One region of the Streptomyces sp. DS1-CR2 genome, then DNA from elsewhere that is predicted to be linked to it. Evidence: riboswitches for the same ligand, from Rfam matches in the RefSeq annotation. Region 1 holds a riboswitch; the other holds the start of a gene.

Region 1 (8,621 bases):
CGTTCAACTCGACCATGCACATCTCCTTCGAGGTGCGCGGTGGTCTGCTGATCCGGCAGATCCACCACTGGGCGGCGCTGATCTTCCTCGCCGGCATGTTCGTGCACATGATGCGCGTGTTCTTCACGGGTGCGTTCCGCAAGCCGCGTGAGGTCAACTGGCTGTTCGGCTTCCTGCTGTTCGTCCTCGGCATGTTCACCGGCTTCACCGGTTACTCGCTCCCGGACGACCTGCTCTCCGGCACCGGTGTCCGCTTCATGGAGGGCGCGGTCCTGTCCGTGCCGATCGTGGGCACGTACCTGTCGTTCTTCCTCTTCGGCGGCGAGTTCCCGGGCGGCGACTTCGTCGCGCGGTTCTACTCGGTCCACATCCTGCTGCTGCCGGGCATCATGCTCGGTCTCGTGGTCGCTCACCTGATCCTGGTCTTCTACCACAAGCACACGCAGTTCGCGGGCCCCGGAAAGACGAACAAGAACGTCGTCGGCATGCCGCTGCTCCCGGTCTACATGGCCAAGGCGGGTGGCTTCTTCTTCCTGGTCTTCGGTGTCATCGCGGCCGTCGCCGCGATCGCGTCGGTCAACCCGATCTGGGCCATGGGCCCGTACCGGGTCGACCAGGTCTCCACCGGCGCGCAGCCCGACTGGTACATGGGCTTCTCCGAGGGCCTGATCCGCTTCATGCCGGGCTGGGAGATCAACCTCTGGGGTCACACGCTCGTCCTGGGTGTGTTCGTCCCGCTGATGATCTTCCCGCTGGTCCTGGTGGTGATCGCGGTCTACCCGTTCATCGAGTCCTGGATCACCGGCGACAAGCGCGAGCACCACATCCTGGACCGCCCGCGCAACGTCCCGACCCGGACCGCGTTCGGTGCCGCCTGGATCAGCTGGTACTTCGTCCTGCTCCTCGGCGGTGGTAACGACCTCTGGGCCACGCACTTCCACCTGTCGATCAACGCGATCACCTGGTTCGTGCGTATCGGGTTCTTCATCGTGCCCGTGCTGACCTTCCTCATCACCAAGCGGATCTGCCTCGGCCTCCAGCGCCGCGACAAGGACAAGGTGCTGCACGGACGCGAGTCCGGCCTCATCAAGCGCCTGCCGCACGGTGAGTTCATCGAGGTCCACGAGCCGCTCGGGCCCGACGCCCTGCACACCCTCACCGCGCACGAGCAGTACGCGCCGCTCGAGATCGGCCCGACGGTCGACGAGAACGGTGTGGAGCGCAAGGTGTCCGGTACGCAGAAGCTGCGGGCCAAGCTCTCCGACGGGATGTACGGCGAGGAGAGCCAGATCCCCAAGCCGACTGTCGAGGAGTACAAGGAGATCACCAGCGGCCACGGCCACCACTGATCACCTGACCTGACCTCCCCCACTCTCGGCTCCGCTCGAGCGGGGGGACCCCACGGTCGCCACGGTGAGAGCCCCGTCCAGGCACTGGACGGGGCTCTTTGCCGCTCTCCGGGCTGGATAGGGTGGCCTTGTTCCCTTACACACGGAAAACCAGGAGCGGCAGATGAATGCTGTGACCCCCGCAGGAGGCAATACCGCGGCGGGCCGTTCCTGGCCCCAGCTCCTGAACGGCCTCCTCGAAGGGCGCGACCAGAGCGCCGACGACACCGCCTGGGCCATGGACCGCATCATGCGGGGCGAGGCCACGGACGTGCAGATCGCCGGGTTCGCGGTGGCCATGCGCGCCAAGGGCGAGACCGTGGAGGAGATCTCCGGCCTCGTACGGTCCATGTACGACCACGCCAACGTGATCGAGGTCCCGGGCGACACGGTCGACATCGTCGGCACGGGTGGCGACGGCGCCAAGACGGTCAACATCTCCACGATGTCGGCGATCGTCATCGCGGGCACGGGCGCCAAGGTCGTCAAGCACGGCAACCGCGCCGCCTCGTCGGCGTCCGGCGCCTCGGACGTCCTGGAGAAGCTCGGCGTGAACCTGGAGCTGACGCCGAAGCGCGTGGCCGAGGTCGCGGAGGAGGCCGGGATCACGTTCTGCTTCGCCGTGAAGTTCCACCCGGCGCTGCGGCACGTGGCGGCGGCGCGCGGCCAGCTGGGCATCCGCACGACGTTCAACTTCCTCGGTCCGCTGACCAACCCTGCCAAGGTACGGGCCCAGGCCGTCGGTGTCGCCGACGCACGGATGGCGCCCATCGTGGCCGGTGTCTTCGCCGAGCGCGGCCACTCGTCCCTCGTCTTCCGCGGCGACGACGGCCTTGACGAGCTGACGACGACGGCGACCTCGCGGATCTGGGTGGTCCGGGACGGCACGGTGCGCGAGGAGGCCTTCGACCCGCGGGACGTCGGCATCGACCTGGTGCCGGTGTCCGCGCTGCAGGGCGCCGACGCGTCGTACAACGCGGAGGTGGCCCGCCGCCTGCTGGACGGTGAGAGGGGCCCGGTACGGGACGCGGTCCTCCTCAACTCGGCGGCGGCGCTCGTGGCTCTCACGCCCGGCGAAGGCTCCCTGGCCGACCAGCTCCGGGCCGGCATGGCCCGCGCCGCGGAGTCGATCGACTCGGGCTCGGCGAAGCGGACGCTGGAGCGCTGGGTGGCGGCCAGCAACGCGTAAACGTGCAGGACAGAAGTGGTGGGGAGGTGCCGGCCGGTGCCTGCCCACCACGCTCCGTCCGGGATGCGGACACGCTGTTGCGATGAAGCGATCAGCTGGCATACTTCTCGGCAGGTCATGAGTGACAGCGATTAGGCCCCGGCTCGCTGTCCGGCAACCCTCCGTCCGTGGCGGGGTGCCCCGGGTGAAGACCAGGCAGTGCACAGCAAGGTGCTCTGCAAGCGCGGACCCCTGCACACCCTGGGGTCCTGGTCCTCAAGGGAGCAGTCTCGTGAGCAAGCGAATGCGATAGGGCATCTCCGCCCCACCTTCGCACCCTCTTTTCCTTTCTGCCGCTCCGTCGAGCCATCGGCTCCGGCGCGGTCAATTCGCTTGTCTCTCACGGGAGTTCGCCATGTCTGTCTCCACCGCTGCCGCCGACCAGTCGCTTTGCTGTGACATTTCCGGGCCCCTGCCGGTTCTGGGCCGGGATGTCACCGTTCCGCTCGTCACCGGGGGCGATGTCAGCTACGCAGCCCTCGACTACGCGGCCAGCGCCCCGGCGCTCCAGCGGGTCTGGGACGACGTGGCGGCCTACGCGCCGTACTACGGCAGCGTGCACCGCGGCGCCGGGTACCTGTCGCAGCTGTCGACCGACCTCTTCGAGAACTCCCGCGTGACCGTCGCCGAGTTCCTCGGCTGCCGCGCGGACGACCAGGTGATCTTCACCCGGTCGACCACCGACTCGCTCAACCTGCTCGCCGCCGTGCTCCCCGCCGACTGCGAGGTCTTCGTCTTCGAGACCGAGCACCACGCCTCGCTCCTGCCGTGGCGCGACGCCCGGGTGACGTACCTGAACGCGCCGCGCACGCCCGGCGAGGCCGTCCAGACCCTGGAGCGCGCCCTCGCCGACCGCGACCCCTACGGCCCCGCCCTGGTGTGCGTCACGGGTGCCTCGAACGTCACCGGCGAGCTGTGGCCCGTCCGTGAGCTCGCCGCCGCGGCCCACGCGCACGGCGCCCGCATCGTCCTCGACGCCGCGCAGCTCGCCCCGCACCACCCCGTCGACATCCAGGATCTCGACGTCGACTGGGTCGCCTTCTCCGGGCACAAGCTGTACGCCCCCTTCGGCTCCGGCGTCCTCGCGGGCCGCGCCGACTGGCTCCAGGGCTCCGAGCCCTACCTCGCCGGCGGCGGCGCCTCCCGCAAGGTCGCGCGGCGTGCCGACGGCGGTGTGGACGTCGAGTGGCACGACAGCGCCGCCCGCCACGAGGCCGGTTCGCCGAACGTCATCGGCGTCTACTCCATCGCCTCCGCCTGCAAGGCGCTCACCGAGGCGGGCTTCGACTCGCTCGTCGCCCGCGAGCAGCACCTGATCGGCAAGGTCCGCGACGGTCTCGCCGCCGTGCCCGAGGTGAAGGTGCTCTCGCTGTTCGGCGACGACGCCCCGCGCGTCGGCGTCATCTCGTTCGTCGTCGACGGCTGGAACAGCTCGCACTTCGCGGCCGCGCTCTCCGCCGAGTACGGCATCGGCGTGCGCGACGGCCTCTTCTGCGCCCACCCCCTCGTGCGCACCCTGCTGGGCAGCGACCCGCAGTCGCAGGGGGAGTGCGGGGCGCCCGAGGCCGCGCCCGGCGAGAAGTCCCTCAACGCGATCCGCGTCAGCTTCGGCGCCGGCACCCCGGACGAGCACGTCGAGCGCTTCGTCCGCGCCGTCACCGAGCTGGTCCGCGACGGCGCTCGCTGGAACTACCGCACGGAGGACGGGCGTTGCGTTCCGGCGGTGTGATCCGCCGGCCTCACCGGACATGACGAAGGCCGCCCCTCGGGGCGGCCTTCGGTCGTCAGGCGGGCCGGATCAGGAGTCGAGCCCGATCGCGAACGCCGCCTCCAGGTCGTGCTGTGAGTACGTGCGGAACGCGACGTGCGTGTCCGTCGCCTCCACGCCGGGGATCTTGCTGATCTTCCCGGGGATGACGTCCGCCAGGTCGTCGTGGCGCGCGACGCGCACCATGGCGATCAGGTCGTACGTACCGGTCACGGAGAAGACCTCGCTGACGCTGTCGAGGGCGGCGATCGACTCGGCGATCTCGGGGATCCGGTCCACGCTGGTCTTGATGAGCACGATCGCGGTGATCACGGCTGGCTGTCTCCCTCGGTGGCCGTGGCTGGGGCTGCTTTCACTTTAGCCCTCCCGTCTCCCGCCTCCGCCCGTGCCCGGAAGCGCTGCGCGCACCCCCCTTTCTCCCTCTGTAGCGCACCCACGCGTAGAGGAACCCGACGGAGAACCCGACCAGGTGCGCCAGGTAGGCCACGCCCGGCCCCTGGCTGCTCTGCCGGGCCGCCGCCCCCTGGAGCGCCACCCAGAACGGCAGCACCACCCACGCGGGAAACCGCAGCGGCAAGAAGAACAGGAACGGGAACAGACTCGTCACGCGCGCCCGGGGGAAGAGATACAGGAACGCCCCGAGCACCGCGGAGATCGCCCCCGAGGCGCCCACCAGGGTCTGCTCCGAGCTCGCGTACGCAAGGGCGTACCCGAGCAGTGCCGCGCAGCCGGAGAGCACGTAGAAGAGCGCGAACTGGAGGTGGCCCATTCCTTCTTCGACCATCGCGCCGAAGACGTACAGGAAGAGCATGTTGCCCAGCAGGTGCAGCCAGCTGCCGTGGACGAAGAGGGCCGTGACGGTGGTGAGCGCGGCGCGTGGGGAGCCGGTGAGCAGCTGGGCGGGGATCACGCCCCAGCGCTCGAAGTAGTCGCTCTGAGCCGCGAGCAGCCGGTCGCCCGTGCCGTAGACGGGGTTGAACCCGGAGGCCGGGGACAGCACGAACGCCACGCAGCACAGAGCGATCAGCCCGTACGTCACCGGTGCCGGGTGGTTCCTGACAGCCGATCTGACCGTCCTGCCCGCCGTCACACCCCGATTGTCGATCACGCAACAGATCATGACGTAACGGTGCACACCTGCCCAGACGGCCTGCCGGGATTCCCCACTGTGGACGCCCGCGCGGGGGGTACCCGCCAGGCCGTAGGGTTACGGGCACCACGCACCACGGAAAACGTACGACCCCGAAAGAAGGCGACAGCCCCGATGACGGTTCCCCTGCCGACCGCCGAGACCCGTTGGCGCTGCACACTCTGCGGCAACCTCACGCGTTTCGACGTGACCCGTTCGTCGAAGGTTGTCGAATACGTGCACCTCGACCTCGCTGGTGACCCGAAGGTCGAGGAGCGCGAGGTGGTCAGTGAGACCATCGAGTCGGTCCGCTGCCGCTGGTGCAACGCCGTGGACCAGGTCGAACTCGTGGACAGGCCGGGTGCCGGCTCCTGAGAGGGAGCCGAACCCCCAGAAAATACGGACATTGGGGTGACGGATGGTGGAGAGCGCAGGCGGGGAGGCCGGGGACGGCGCCGCTGAGGTGCTCGACCGGCCGTTGCCCGAAGGCGTGCGGCGCCGGGTCGTGCAGATCGTCTCGGACGGCTTCGGCGGGCTGACGGTCGCCGAACTGCCGCCCCAGTTGCGGCAGTACGCGCGCTTCACCCCGACCCGGCGCGCCAAGTTCGCCGGCAATGCGATGGCCGCCGCGCTCGAGGGCGACACCCTCTTCCGCCAGCGCATCGGCGAAAGCCTCAGAGAGGCCCAGCCGGAGCTCGCCGGCGCCCTGGACTCCGGGGCGCCGCCGCCCGCCGCCGACCCCCTCGACGTGGCCGCCGCGGCCTATGTGCTGCGGCCCACCGGCTGGGTGAAGCTCGTCGCGGCCGCCGGCGAGGAGGCCGTGCGGGCCGACGCCGAGCGCGCCGACGAGGAGGCGCGGGCCGAGCTGGAGCGGCTGCGCGCCGAGGTCGGAGCCGCCCGCGACCAGGCCAGGTCCGAGACCGAACGGCTGCGCACGGAGCTGGAGTCGGCGAAGAAGGAGGCCGAATCCCTCCACCGCAAGCTGCGCAGCGCGCTCAGTGATGTCAAGCGCGGCGAGGCGGCCGTGCGCAAGATCCACGGCGAGACCGAGGCCGTACGGGCCGAGATGCAGGCACAGCTCTCCGCCGCCGACAGCGAGACGCGGCGGCTCAAGGCCCGGCTCGGCGAGACGGAGGCGGCGCTCGAGGCCTCCCGTAAAGCGGCGCGCGAGGGCCGCAGCGTCGAGGACATGCGCGTACGGCTGCTGCTGGACACCGTCCTGGAGTCCGCGCAGGGGCTGCGCCGCGAACTGGCGCTGCCGCCCGTGTCCGTGCGCCCCGCCGAGACCGTGGACGCCGTCGAGCCCGGGCGGATGTCGCCCAAGGACATCGCGGCCCGCGCCCTGTCCGAGCACGACCCCGCCATCCTGGACCAGCTGCTCGCCCTGCCGCAGGCCCATCTCGTGGTCGACGGCTACAACGTCACCAAGACCGGCTATCCGACGATGCCGCTGGAGAAGCAGCGCCTGAGGCTGCTCGGCTCGCTCTCCCAGCTCGCCGCGCAGACCGGCGCCGAGGTCACCTGTGTCTTCGACGGGGCCGAACTCGCCGCGCCCGTACTGCTCGCGCCGCCGCGCGGGGTGCGCGTGCTCTTCTCGAAGGCGGGTGTCACCGCCGACGAGCTGATCCGCCAGCTGGTGCGCGCCGAGCCCTCCGGACGGCCCGTCGTGGTCGTCTCCACGGACCGCGAGGTGGCCGACGGGGTCGCCAAGTCGGGTGCGCGTCCCGTCGCCTCCGTGATGCTTCTGAAGCGTCTCTCGCGCGGCTGACCGATCGCCGCGCAGTTCCGGCCCTTCGCCACATAGGCAACGTAGGTCTCATACGTAACCTCTGGGCCTGATGCCCGAATTGGCGGATCGTTTACGCAACGTAGTGTCAAGCGAGCATTACCGCACGTGAGTTGAGTGCAAAGAATGCGCTCGGTGACCGACTTTTTTCTCGTCAGGATTTGAACTGATCACAAGAAGGTCACTAAGGTCTGGCCTCGAACCTCCGCTCGGGTGATCGCTCATCGGGAGTGACGGCAGAGGGTCACCGCCCACCGGCGTGTCGGTAGGCGGCTGGAGGAAGAAGGAGCTCGCCTTCGTGGCGTCCCACCGTCGACCCAAGCAGCCGAGCCGCACCCGCGTGACCGTGCTCACCGCAACCGCCGCCGCAGCCGTGGCCCTCACGTCGCAGGCCGCGCAGGCCGCGCCGAAGCCGAGCAAGAGCGAGGTCAAGGCCAAGGTCGACAAGCTCTACGAAGAGGCGGAGAAGGCCACCGACAGGTACAACGGGGCCAAGGAGAAGCAGAAGAAGCTCGAGAAGGAGATCGGCGACCTCCAGGACAAGGTCGCCCGCGGCCAGGAGGACCTCAACGAGCTGCGCTCCGGCCTCGGTTCGATGGCCAGCGCCCAGTACCGCTCCGGCGGCATCGACCCCTCCGTCCAGCTCTTCCTCTCCGCCGACCCGGACGACTTCCTGGACAAGGCCTCCACGCTCGACCAGCTCAGCGGTCAGCAGGTCGAGGCCCTGAAGAAGATCCAGGAGAAGCAGCGTGCGCTGGCGCAGGAGCGCCAGGAGGCCGCCGACAAGCTCAAGGACCTCGCCGACACCCGCACGGAACTCGGCAAGAAGAAGCAGCAGGTCCAGAGCAAGCTCGGCGCCGCGCAGAAGCTCCTCAACACCCTCACCGCCGCCGAGCGCCAGAAGATGGCCGCCGAGGACGCCCGCGCGAGCCGCTCCGCCGCCTCCCGCGTCGACCTGGGCAACGAGGTCCCGGCCTCCAAGCGCGGCGCTGCCGCCCTGAACGCCGCCGCCACCCAGCTCGGCAAGCCGTACGTCTCCGGCGGCACCGGCCCCAACTCCTACGACTGCTCCGGGCTCACCCAGTGGTCCTACGCACAGGCCGGGACGGGCATAACCCGGACCACGTACACGCAGCAGAACGACGGCCCGAAGATCGGCATGAGCCAGCTCAAGCCCGGCGACCTGGTCTTCTTCAACAACCTCGCGCACGTGGGCCTCTACGCCGGCAACGGCCAGGTGCTGCACGCCCCGCACCCCGGCGCCGTCGTCCGTTACGAGTCGATGAGCACCGTCGGTTCGTTCCAGTTCGGCGTCCGCATCG
Region 2 (8,621 bases), 1.5 Mb from region 1:
ACCCTCGGTGAGCTCAAGCTCCAGACCGAAGGTCTGGGACTCCTCGACGGTGATGACGCCTTCCTTGCCGACCTTGTCCATGGCCTCGGCGATGAGCTCGCCGATCTGGGTGTCGGCGGCGGAGATGGAGGCCGTGGAAGCGATCTGCTCCTTGGTCTCGACATCCTTGGCCTGCTCGAGCAGGGCGGCGGAGACGGCCTCGACGGCCTTCTCGATGCCGCGCTTGAGGGCCATCGGGTTGGCGCCGGCCGCGACGTTGCGCAGGCCTTCCTTGACGAGCGCCTGGGCGAGGACGGTCGCGGTCGTCGTGCCGTCACCGGCGACGTCGTCCGTCTTCTTCGCGACCTCCTTGACCAGCTCGGCGCCGATCTTCTCGTACGGGTCCTCGAGCTCGATCTCCTTGGCGATGGACACACCATCGTTGGTGATCGTGGGGGCGCCCCACTTCTTCTCGAGGACGACGTTGCGACCCTTGGGGCCCAGGGTCACCTTGACGGCGTCGGCGAGCTGGTTCATGCCGCGCTCGAGGCCGCGCCGTGCCTCCTCGTCGAACGCGATGATCTTGGCCATATGAAGTGGTCCTCCCGGACGGGGTGGAAACGCAAACGGACCGTGCTGGTGCCCGCGACGGACGGCCTGCGTGCCGTGTGGTTCCTTGCCCCACCCGGCCTGCGAGCCTCACCGACCCGATCCAAGTTCTGTCACTCTCACCTTCAGAGTGCTAACGCAATGATTAGCACTCGACCTAGGAGAGTGCAAGCGCCTCCGGCAGACGCGCGGTCCCCGCGGGCGGTGTGCGCGGGGTGCGCGCGCACGCACGAGAGGCCCGTACCCCACGTGGGGTACGGGCCTCTCGGCGTGAGTGTGTCGGTGGCCGATCGCGCCGAGATCAGACGGCGAGCTTGACCATGTCCGCCTGCGGACCCTTCTGGCCCTGCGAGATCTCGAATTCGACTCGCTGACCCTCTTCAAGGGTGCGGTATCCGTCCATCTGGATGGCGCTGTAGTGGACGAATACATCCGCACCACCGTCGACCGCGATGAAGCCGTACCCCTTCTCCGCGTTGAACCACTTGACGGTGCCCTGAGCCATGTCTAACTCCCCTATTACTGGCCCTTGCACAGGCCCGCACTTCGCGGACCCGGGTCAGACCTCACCCCCCATTGGTTGGGGGTGTGCGCCGGAACGCGTCGACCGCGGCTGAATGTATCTGCCCAACTGCCGTCTGCAACAGGTCAATCGGACGAGAAATCTGGGCACGGCAGAGCGGTAAAAAGCGGCGGAGCCATTGGATTCCGGGGCAACTCGGGCCCGACAAATGCCACGAACACCCGATAAGGGCTGGGCACTTTGGCTGCTTCTTGTCGGACGGGGGCCGACTTCATATATGCGCTCGGCACAAGCGCGAAGCGCGGTTCCCAACTCTACCGCGCTCAACCCTGCTGAATTGCCCCCTCCGCTTCTCTCGCGGAGGGGGCAATTCAGGTAACTCTGTGTGGCCTCGTCAGGCCGGGCGATCAGCCGCCGGCACTGTGCTCGATGGTCAGCCTCCGGCACTGCGCTCGATGGTCAGCCTCCGGCGACGGCCGGGATGATCGAGACGCCCGCGCCCGCCGGCGTCGCCGTCTCGAGGCCCTGCTCGAAGCGCACGTCGTCGTCGTTGACGTACACGTTGACGAAGCGGCGCAGCTTGCCCTGGTCGTCCAGGACGCGGGCCGCGATGCCCGTGTGGTTCTTCTCCAGGTCGGTGATGACCTCGGAGAGGGTGGCGCCCTCGGCGGCGACCTCGGCCTTGCCGCCGGTGTAGGTGCGCAGGATGGTGGGGATGCGGACGTTGACGCTCATGGGGGCTGCAGCCTTTCCGTGCGGGTGTTCGCGGGGTTCGCGGGTCTTCAGTGGGCGAGGCCCGCGTCGCGGAACGCGTCCAGGCTCGGGCGGATGGTGGCGGTCGCCTGGGACGTCTCGGCGACCGCGTCGAGGGTCTTGAGACCGTCGCCGGTGTTGAGGACGACGGTCGTGAGCGTCGGGTCGATGAGACCGGCCTCGATCAGCTTCTTGGTGACGCCGACCGTCACACCGCCCGCGGTCTCCGCGAAGATGCCCTCGGTCTGCGCGAGCAGCTTGATCGCGTCGACGACCTGCTCGTCGTTGACGTCCTCCACGGCGCCGCCGGTGCGGCGGGCGATGTCGAGGACGTACGGGCCGTCGGCCGGGTTGCCGATGGCGAGCGACTTGGCGATCGTGTTCGGCTTCTGGGGCCGCACGACGTCGTGGCCGCCCTTGTAGGCGACGGAGACCGGCGAGCAGCCCTCGGCCTGGGCGCCGAAGAGCTTGTACGGCTTGTCCTCGACGAGGCCGAGCTTGATCAGCTCCTGGAGACCCTTGTCGATCTTCGTGAACTGGGAGCCGGACGCAATCGGGATGACCAGCTGGTCCGGGAGCTGCCAGCCGAGCTGCTCGCAGATCTCGTACGCCAGGGTCTTGGATCCCTCGCCGTAGTACGGGCGCAGGTTGACGTTGACGAAGCCCCAGCCCTCGCCGAGCGGGTCGCCGATGAGCTCGGAGCAGAAGCGGTTGACGTCGTCGTAGTTGCCCTCGATGCCGACGAGTTCGCCGCCGTAGACCGCGGCCATGACGACCTTGCCCTGCTCCAGGTCGTGCGGGATGAACACGCAGGAGCGGAAGCCGGCGCGGGCCGCGGCGGCGCCGACGGCGCCGGCGAGGTTGCCGGTGGAGGAGCAGGACAGGGTGGTGAAGCCGAAGGCGCGGGCGGCCTCGATGGCCTGGGCGACGACGCGGTCCTTGAAGGAGTGCGTGGGGTTGCCCGAGTCGTCCTTGACGAACAGCTTGCCCTGCTCGACGCCGAGTTCACGGGCGAGGTTGTCGGCCTTGACGAGCTTGGTCCAGCCGGGGTTCAGGTTCGGCTTCTCGGCGACGTCGGCCGGGACGGGCAGGAGAGGGGCGTAGCGCCAGATGTTGGCGGGTCCGGCCTCGATCTCCTTGCGCAGCGACTCGGGGTCGCCCGTCGGCAGGTCGTAGGAGACTTCGAGCGGCCCGAAACACTCGGCGCAGGCGAAGATCGGTCCGAGCGGGAAGCTGGTGCCGCACTCGCGGCAGGAAAGCGCCGAGGCGGGTCCGAGATCTACGGAAGTGGTGGTGGCGACAGTCTGCGCAGCCATGATGGCGAGGCCCTTTCTCCTCATCTTCCTCGCGGCGCATCTCGCCACGAGACGGAATTGGCACCTTCCCCACCTGGACCTCGGCAAGGTCGGCGGGAGGGTTGCCGGGACTTCAACGGGCCGTATCCCTCTGTCCCTCTGGATGAGCGCTATTCGGTTGTTGAGCTGACGCTTGATCACTCAAGCGCGGCGGCGACCCCGACATGCGATGGTCACCGGCGTTGTTCAAGACTGTAACCGAAGGCCTGGACGCTTGAGATAGTCGTCCGAACCGCGAGATGGATCACAGTTCGTGATCGGACAGTTCAGACAGTGAGGAGCCGCGCACCGTGCTGGAAGAAGTAGAGCGCTGGCTGAGCAGGCGTTCCTGGTCGGTGTCGGACCGCCCGCTCCCTCAGCTGATCGCCGCGAAGCGCGCCTCAGGCAGCTCGGTGAGCGTGGTACTGCCCGCGCTGAACGAGGAGGAGACGGTCGGCGAGATCGTCGCCGAGATCCGGCGCGCCCTGATGACGGAGCGGGTACCGCTGGTCGACGAGCTGGTGGTGATCGACTCGGGTTCGACGGACCGCACGGCCGAGGTCGCACGGGCCGCCGGGGCGCGGGTCGTGCACCGGGACGCGATTTTGCCGAGGATCCCGGCCGTGCCCGGCAAGGGCGAGGTGCTGTGGCGCTCGCTGCTCGTCACGAGCGGCGACATCGTCTGTTTCGTGGACGCGGACCTGAAGGAGTTCTCCGCGGACTTCGTCTCGGGGATCGTGGGCCCGCTGCTCACGGACCCCGGCGTGGACTTCGTGAAAGCGATGTACGACCGTCCGCTCGGGTCCGCCGCGGGTCAGGGCGGCCGGGTCACGGAGCTGGTGGCACGCCCGGTCCTGAATCTGCACTGGCCGCTCCTCGCGGGGTTCGTGCAGCCGCTCGGCGGCGAGTACGCGGCCCGCCGGTCGCTCCTGGAGCGCCTGCCGTTCCCGGTCGGTTACGGGGTTGAGCTGGGCCTTCTCGTCGACGCGCTGCACACGGTGGGCCTGGACGCGCTCGGACAGGTCGACGTCGGCGTGCGCAAGCACCGGCACCAGGACGGGCAGGCACTCGGGCGGATGGCCGCGGCGATCTACCGCACCGCACAGCTGCGGCTCGCGCGCGGGCACCTCGTACGTCCCGTGCTCACCCAGTTCGAGCGCGGAGAACAGGGATTCGAGCCGCGCACGCACGACGTGGACACCGAGGAACGCCCCCCGATGGCCGAAATCACCGAGTACGCGGAGCGCCGCGTGGCGTAGCCGGGGCAATCGTATGTTTTGCCTACATTGCCCTTTATGTGGCTCAGACAAGTTTCGGGTGGGCGACGGCTGCGCGCGGCCGCGACCCGCACCGCCGGGGTGCTCGTCGCCACGGCCACCGCGCTGACGGCGCTCGGCGCCGCGACCCCCGCCCCGGCCGACGTGGCCGCCCCGTTCGCCAAGCGCTACGACGCATCGCTGTACGGCGACTTCGTGACGATCGGCAACACCGTCATGGGCTGTCCGGCCGCGCCGGCCGACCTGGCGGCCCGCTGCGCGGTCGCCGCCGGCGGCCGGGGCAGCGACAGCAACGGCACGTTCGTGATGCGGCGCGTCAACACGGCCGGTACGACGGCCGGTTACGGATCGAGCTCCGGCCGGGTGACGATCCCGCCGGGCGCGAAGGTGGCGTACGCCCGCCTGTTCTTCGGCGGCAGCGACGGCACGTACAAGGGCCCGAGCGGCGCGCAGCTCGCGCGGTGCGACATCTCCGGCGCCGCTGCGGAGCCCTCGCCGAGCGCCCCGCTCGCCGCCGTGCCCGTGGTCGCCGTGAACGGCAAAGCCGCGGCGAGGGTCTCCACCGAGGACCTGGTCCGGGACCCGGCGGCCGCCGACGGCCCGCATTACTACACGGGCGAGGCCGACGTCACGAGCATGTTCGCCGGCGTCACCGGCACCGGCGCGCCCGTCCCCGTCGCGGTCGGCGGCGTCTGGGCGCCCAACGGCAAGGGCTGCGTGGCCGGCTGGTCGATGACCGTCGTCTACAAGTACGACGCCCCGAACTCCACGTATGCCCCGGACCGGCGCAAGGTGTACATCTACGGCGGGCATGTCCTCCAGCGCTCCGTCTCGCCCGCGGCCACGATCGGCGTGAACGGCTTCCACCGCGCGGGTGACGGCAAGGTGCGGGCGGGCGTCACCGCCTACGGGGGCGACCGGAAGACGCCGGGCGACCGGTTCCTGGTCGACGGCAAGAACGTCACCGAGGCCCACACCGGCAACACCGACAACTTCTTCATCAGCGAGGACGACGGCGCCGTCGCTCCGAAGACGGTCAACAACATGAGCATCGACGCGAAGGAGTTCGAGCTCCCCGACGGGACCGTCCCGCCGGGCGCCACCTCCACCGAGCTGACGTTCACCGCCAGGGGCGACACCTACGTCCCCTCGGCGCTCGCCCTGTCCGTCCCGGTCCCCGACCTGGAGGTCACCAAGACGGCGAGCCCGAAGGCGGCGGGCCCCGGCGACACCATCACCTACACGGTGAAGGCGAAGAACATCAGCTCGCTCGACCACCCGGACGCCAGGTTCAGCGACGACCTGACCGGCAACCTCGACGACGCGACGTACAACGGCGACGTGCGCACGGACCTCGGGCACGTCTCGTACACCGCGCCGAGGATCGGCTACACCGGCGACATCCCGGCCGGGAAGACCGCCACCATCACGTACTCGGTGAAGGTCCACGACCCGGTCCGTGGCGACGGGAAGCTGCCGAGCGGCGTCGAGGTGCAGTCACCCCGCTCCAACTGCGAGGCCGGCAGCACCGACCCGAGCTGCGGGAGCGCCCCCGAGATCGAGAAGCCGCCTCCCCCGGCGCCGCCCGCCCTGCACATCACGAACGTGCCGCAGCGGCCCGTGGTGCCGCCCTGCGAGGAGACCGTGAATACCCTCACGATCGAGGACTTCTCGGCCAGGAACCGCACCGGCGCCGCCGTCGAGTGGCCCGTGACGGCGGGCTCGGCCCCGGTCGCCTCCACCGGGACCGTCACGAAGCGGGGGTCCGTCTACGTCTGGAAGGGTGACGTAGTCACCCACGGCAAGGTCGTCATCACGCAACGTGTGAAGGCGTCGTGCACGACGGGCGGGATCACCGTGTTCACCGTGACGGCGGACGTGCCGCGCACCAACTGCCCGAAGGCCCGGCGCGGCGAGGGCGACCCGTGCACGTCGGTCATCACGGCCCGGCGGCAGCAGGCCCGCCCGGTCCCGCCGCAGGGGGCGCACGGGCCGGACCGGCCTTCGCACGGCGCGGAGATGGCCACGTCCGGCGACTCACACACGCTCCTGTACGGCGGTCTCGCGGCGGCCCTGTGGGGGCTCGGCGTCCTCGCGGTGGCGGCGGCGCGCAGCCGGCGCTACTGACGCGCGGGGCAGGTATCAGGACAGACGAACGGCGGATCGTATACGGCCGGACTCCCATGGAGTCCGGCCGTACGTTTGAGCGTTTACGGGTCGGGCTACGTTTGCCCGTATGGCTTCCACGCAGGGTGCACAGATCCTCGTCGCGTCCAACCGCGGTCCGGTCTCGTACGAGCTCGGAGCCGACGGGACGCTCGACGCGCGGCGCGGCGGGGGCGGGCTCGTCTCCGGGCTCTCCGCGATCGGGCAGGACCCGGACGGCGCGAGCGCGGTGTGGGTGTGCGCGGCCCTCGGCGCGGGTGACCGCGAGGCGGTACGGCGCGGCGTCGGAGAGCCGGGGGTGCGGATGCTCGACATCGACCCCGAGGTGTACGCCGACGCGTACAACGGCATCGCGAACTCGGTGCTCTGGTTCGTCCACCACATGCTGTACCAGACGCCTCTTGAGCCGGTCTTCGGGCCCGAGTTCCGTGCGCTGTGGGCGTCGTACGAGGCCTACAACCGGGCGTTCGCCGAGGCGCTGGCCGCGGAGGCCGGGCCGGGCGCGGCGGTCCTCGTGCAGGACTACCACCTGGCGCTCGTGCCGGGGATGCTGCGGGAGCTGCGCGACGACCTGCGCATCGGGCACTTCTCGCACACCCCGTGGGCGCCGGTCGACTACTTCCGGATGCTGCCGGACGACATCGCGGGGCAGCTGCTGCGCGGGATGCTGGGCGCGGACCGGCTGGGGTTCCTGACGCGGCGCTGGGCGGACACGTTCACGGCGTGCTGCGAGGCCGTGGTGGGCGGCACGTCCGGTACGGAGATCGGGGTGCACGGCCTCGGCGCGGACGCGGACTTCCTGCGGGAGCGCTCGCGCCGCCCCGACGTCGAGGAGCGCCTCGCCGCGCTGCGGGAGCAGATCGGCGGCCCGCACCGCAAGGTGATCGTCCGCGTGGACCGCACGGAGCTGTCGAAGAACATCGTGCGCGGCCTGCGCGCGTACGGGCTCCTCCTCGATGAGCACCCCGAGTGGCGCGAGCGGGTCGTGCACGTCGCCTTCGCCTACCCGTCACGGCAGGACCTGGCGGTCTACCGGGAGTACACCGACGAGGTGTCCCGGGTCGCCGAGGAGATCAACTCCCGCTTCGGTACGGAGCGTTGGACCCCGGTCGTGCTCCATGTGAAGGACGACTTCGCGCGCTCCCTGGCCGCGTACCGGCTGGCCGACGTGGCGCTGGTCAACCCGATCAGGGACGGCATGAACCTCGTCGCCAAGGAGGTCCCGGTCGTCTCCGACGAGGGGTGCGCGCTGGTCCTGTCGCGGGAGGCGGGGGCCTGCGAGGAGCTGGGCGAGGACGCGCTCGTGGTGAACCCGTACGACGTGTCGGCGACGGCCGAGGCGCTGCACGCGGCGCTGGTCATGGGCAGCGGGGAGCGCGGCGAGCGCGCGAAGCGGCTCGCCGCCGCGGCGACCGCGCTGCCGCCCGCCCAGTGGTTCCTCGACCAGCTGAACGCGCTGCGGGCGCTGGGGGGCTAGGGGGCTAGGGGGCTAGGGGGCGCTGATCGCGCGGGCCAGGTCCGACATGAGTCCCACCACTCCCTGCGGCCCGTCCACCACGACGTCCGCCCGTTCGGCCAGTTCCGTGACCTCCGAGCTGCCGCTGCACACCAGAAGGCCCGGCACCCCGTCCTTGCGGAGCTTGTCGACGGCGGCGAACGCGGGCAGGTCGCCGAGGTCGTCGCCCCCGTAGAGCACCGACGTCGCGCCCACCTCGCGTACGTACGACGTGAGCGCCGCGCCCTTGTCCATGCCGGGCGGGCGCAGTTCCAGGACGAGGCGGCCGGGCTCGACGATCAGGCCGTGGCGGGCCGCGAGGTCGGACAGGGGCGCGCGCAGCGCCTCGAACGCCGCCTGCGGGTCGCCCGCGCGGCGCGTGTGGACGGCGACGGCACGGCCCTTCTCCTCCACCCAGGTGCCGCGCCAGGCCCCCACGGACTCCAGGACTCCGGGCAGTTCGGCGCGGACGGCCGCGACGCCGG

The links. Region 1 has a riboswitch for S-adenosylmethionine ahead of ACY0PA_RS13350 (aminotransferase class V-fold PLP-dependent enzyme). Riboswitches for the same ligand answer to the same signal wherever they lie in the genome.
Region 2: it holds a riboswitch for S-adenosylmethionine, as region 1 does, so the genes downstream of both, thrC (threonine synthase) here and ACY0PA_RS13350 (aminotransferase class V-fold PLP-dependent enzyme) in region 1, are expected to answer to the same signal.

The regions. Positions count from the first base shown of each region.
Region 1 covers NZ_CM147085.1:2,707,540-2,716,160, reverse strand. The annotation lists gene qcrB (cytochrome bc1 complex cytochrome b subunit) at 1-1,349, shown strand, start outside; gene trpD (anthranilate phosphoribosyltransferase) at 1,513-2,577, shown strand; SAM riboswitch class IV at 2,691-2,807, shown strand; gene ACY0PA_RS13350 (aminotransferase class V-fold PLP-dependent enzyme) at 2,972-4,345, shown strand; gene ACY0PA_RS13345 (Lrp/AsnC family transcriptional regulator) at 4,415-4,696, opposite strand; gene ACY0PA_RS13340 (rhomboid family intramembrane serine protease) at 4,737-5,492, opposite strand; gene ACY0PA_RS13335 (hypothetical protein) at 5,649-5,888, shown strand; gene ACY0PA_RS13330 (NYN domain-containing protein) at 5,932-7,281, shown strand; gene ACY0PA_RS13325 (C40 family peptidase) at 7,598-8,621, shown strand, end outside.
Region 2 covers NZ_CM147085.1:4,182,984-4,191,604, forward strand. The annotation lists gene groL (chaperonin GroEL) at 1-570, opposite strand, end outside; gene ACY0PA_RS20095 (cold-shock protein) at 890-1,093, opposite strand; gene ACY0PA_RS20100 (MoaD/ThiS family protein) at 1,571-1,846, opposite strand; gene thrC (threonine synthase) at 1,894-3,180, opposite strand; SAM riboswitch class I at 3,198-3,329, opposite strand; gene ACY0PA_RS20110 (glucosyl-3-phosphoglycerate synthase) at 3,510-4,457, shown strand; gene ACY0PA_RS20115 (DUF7927 domain-containing protein) at 4,494-6,602, shown strand; gene ACY0PA_RS20120 (alpha,alpha-trehalose-phosphate synthase (UDP-forming)) at 6,712-8,118, shown strand; gene otsB (trehalose-phosphatase) at 8,131-8,621, opposite strand, start outside.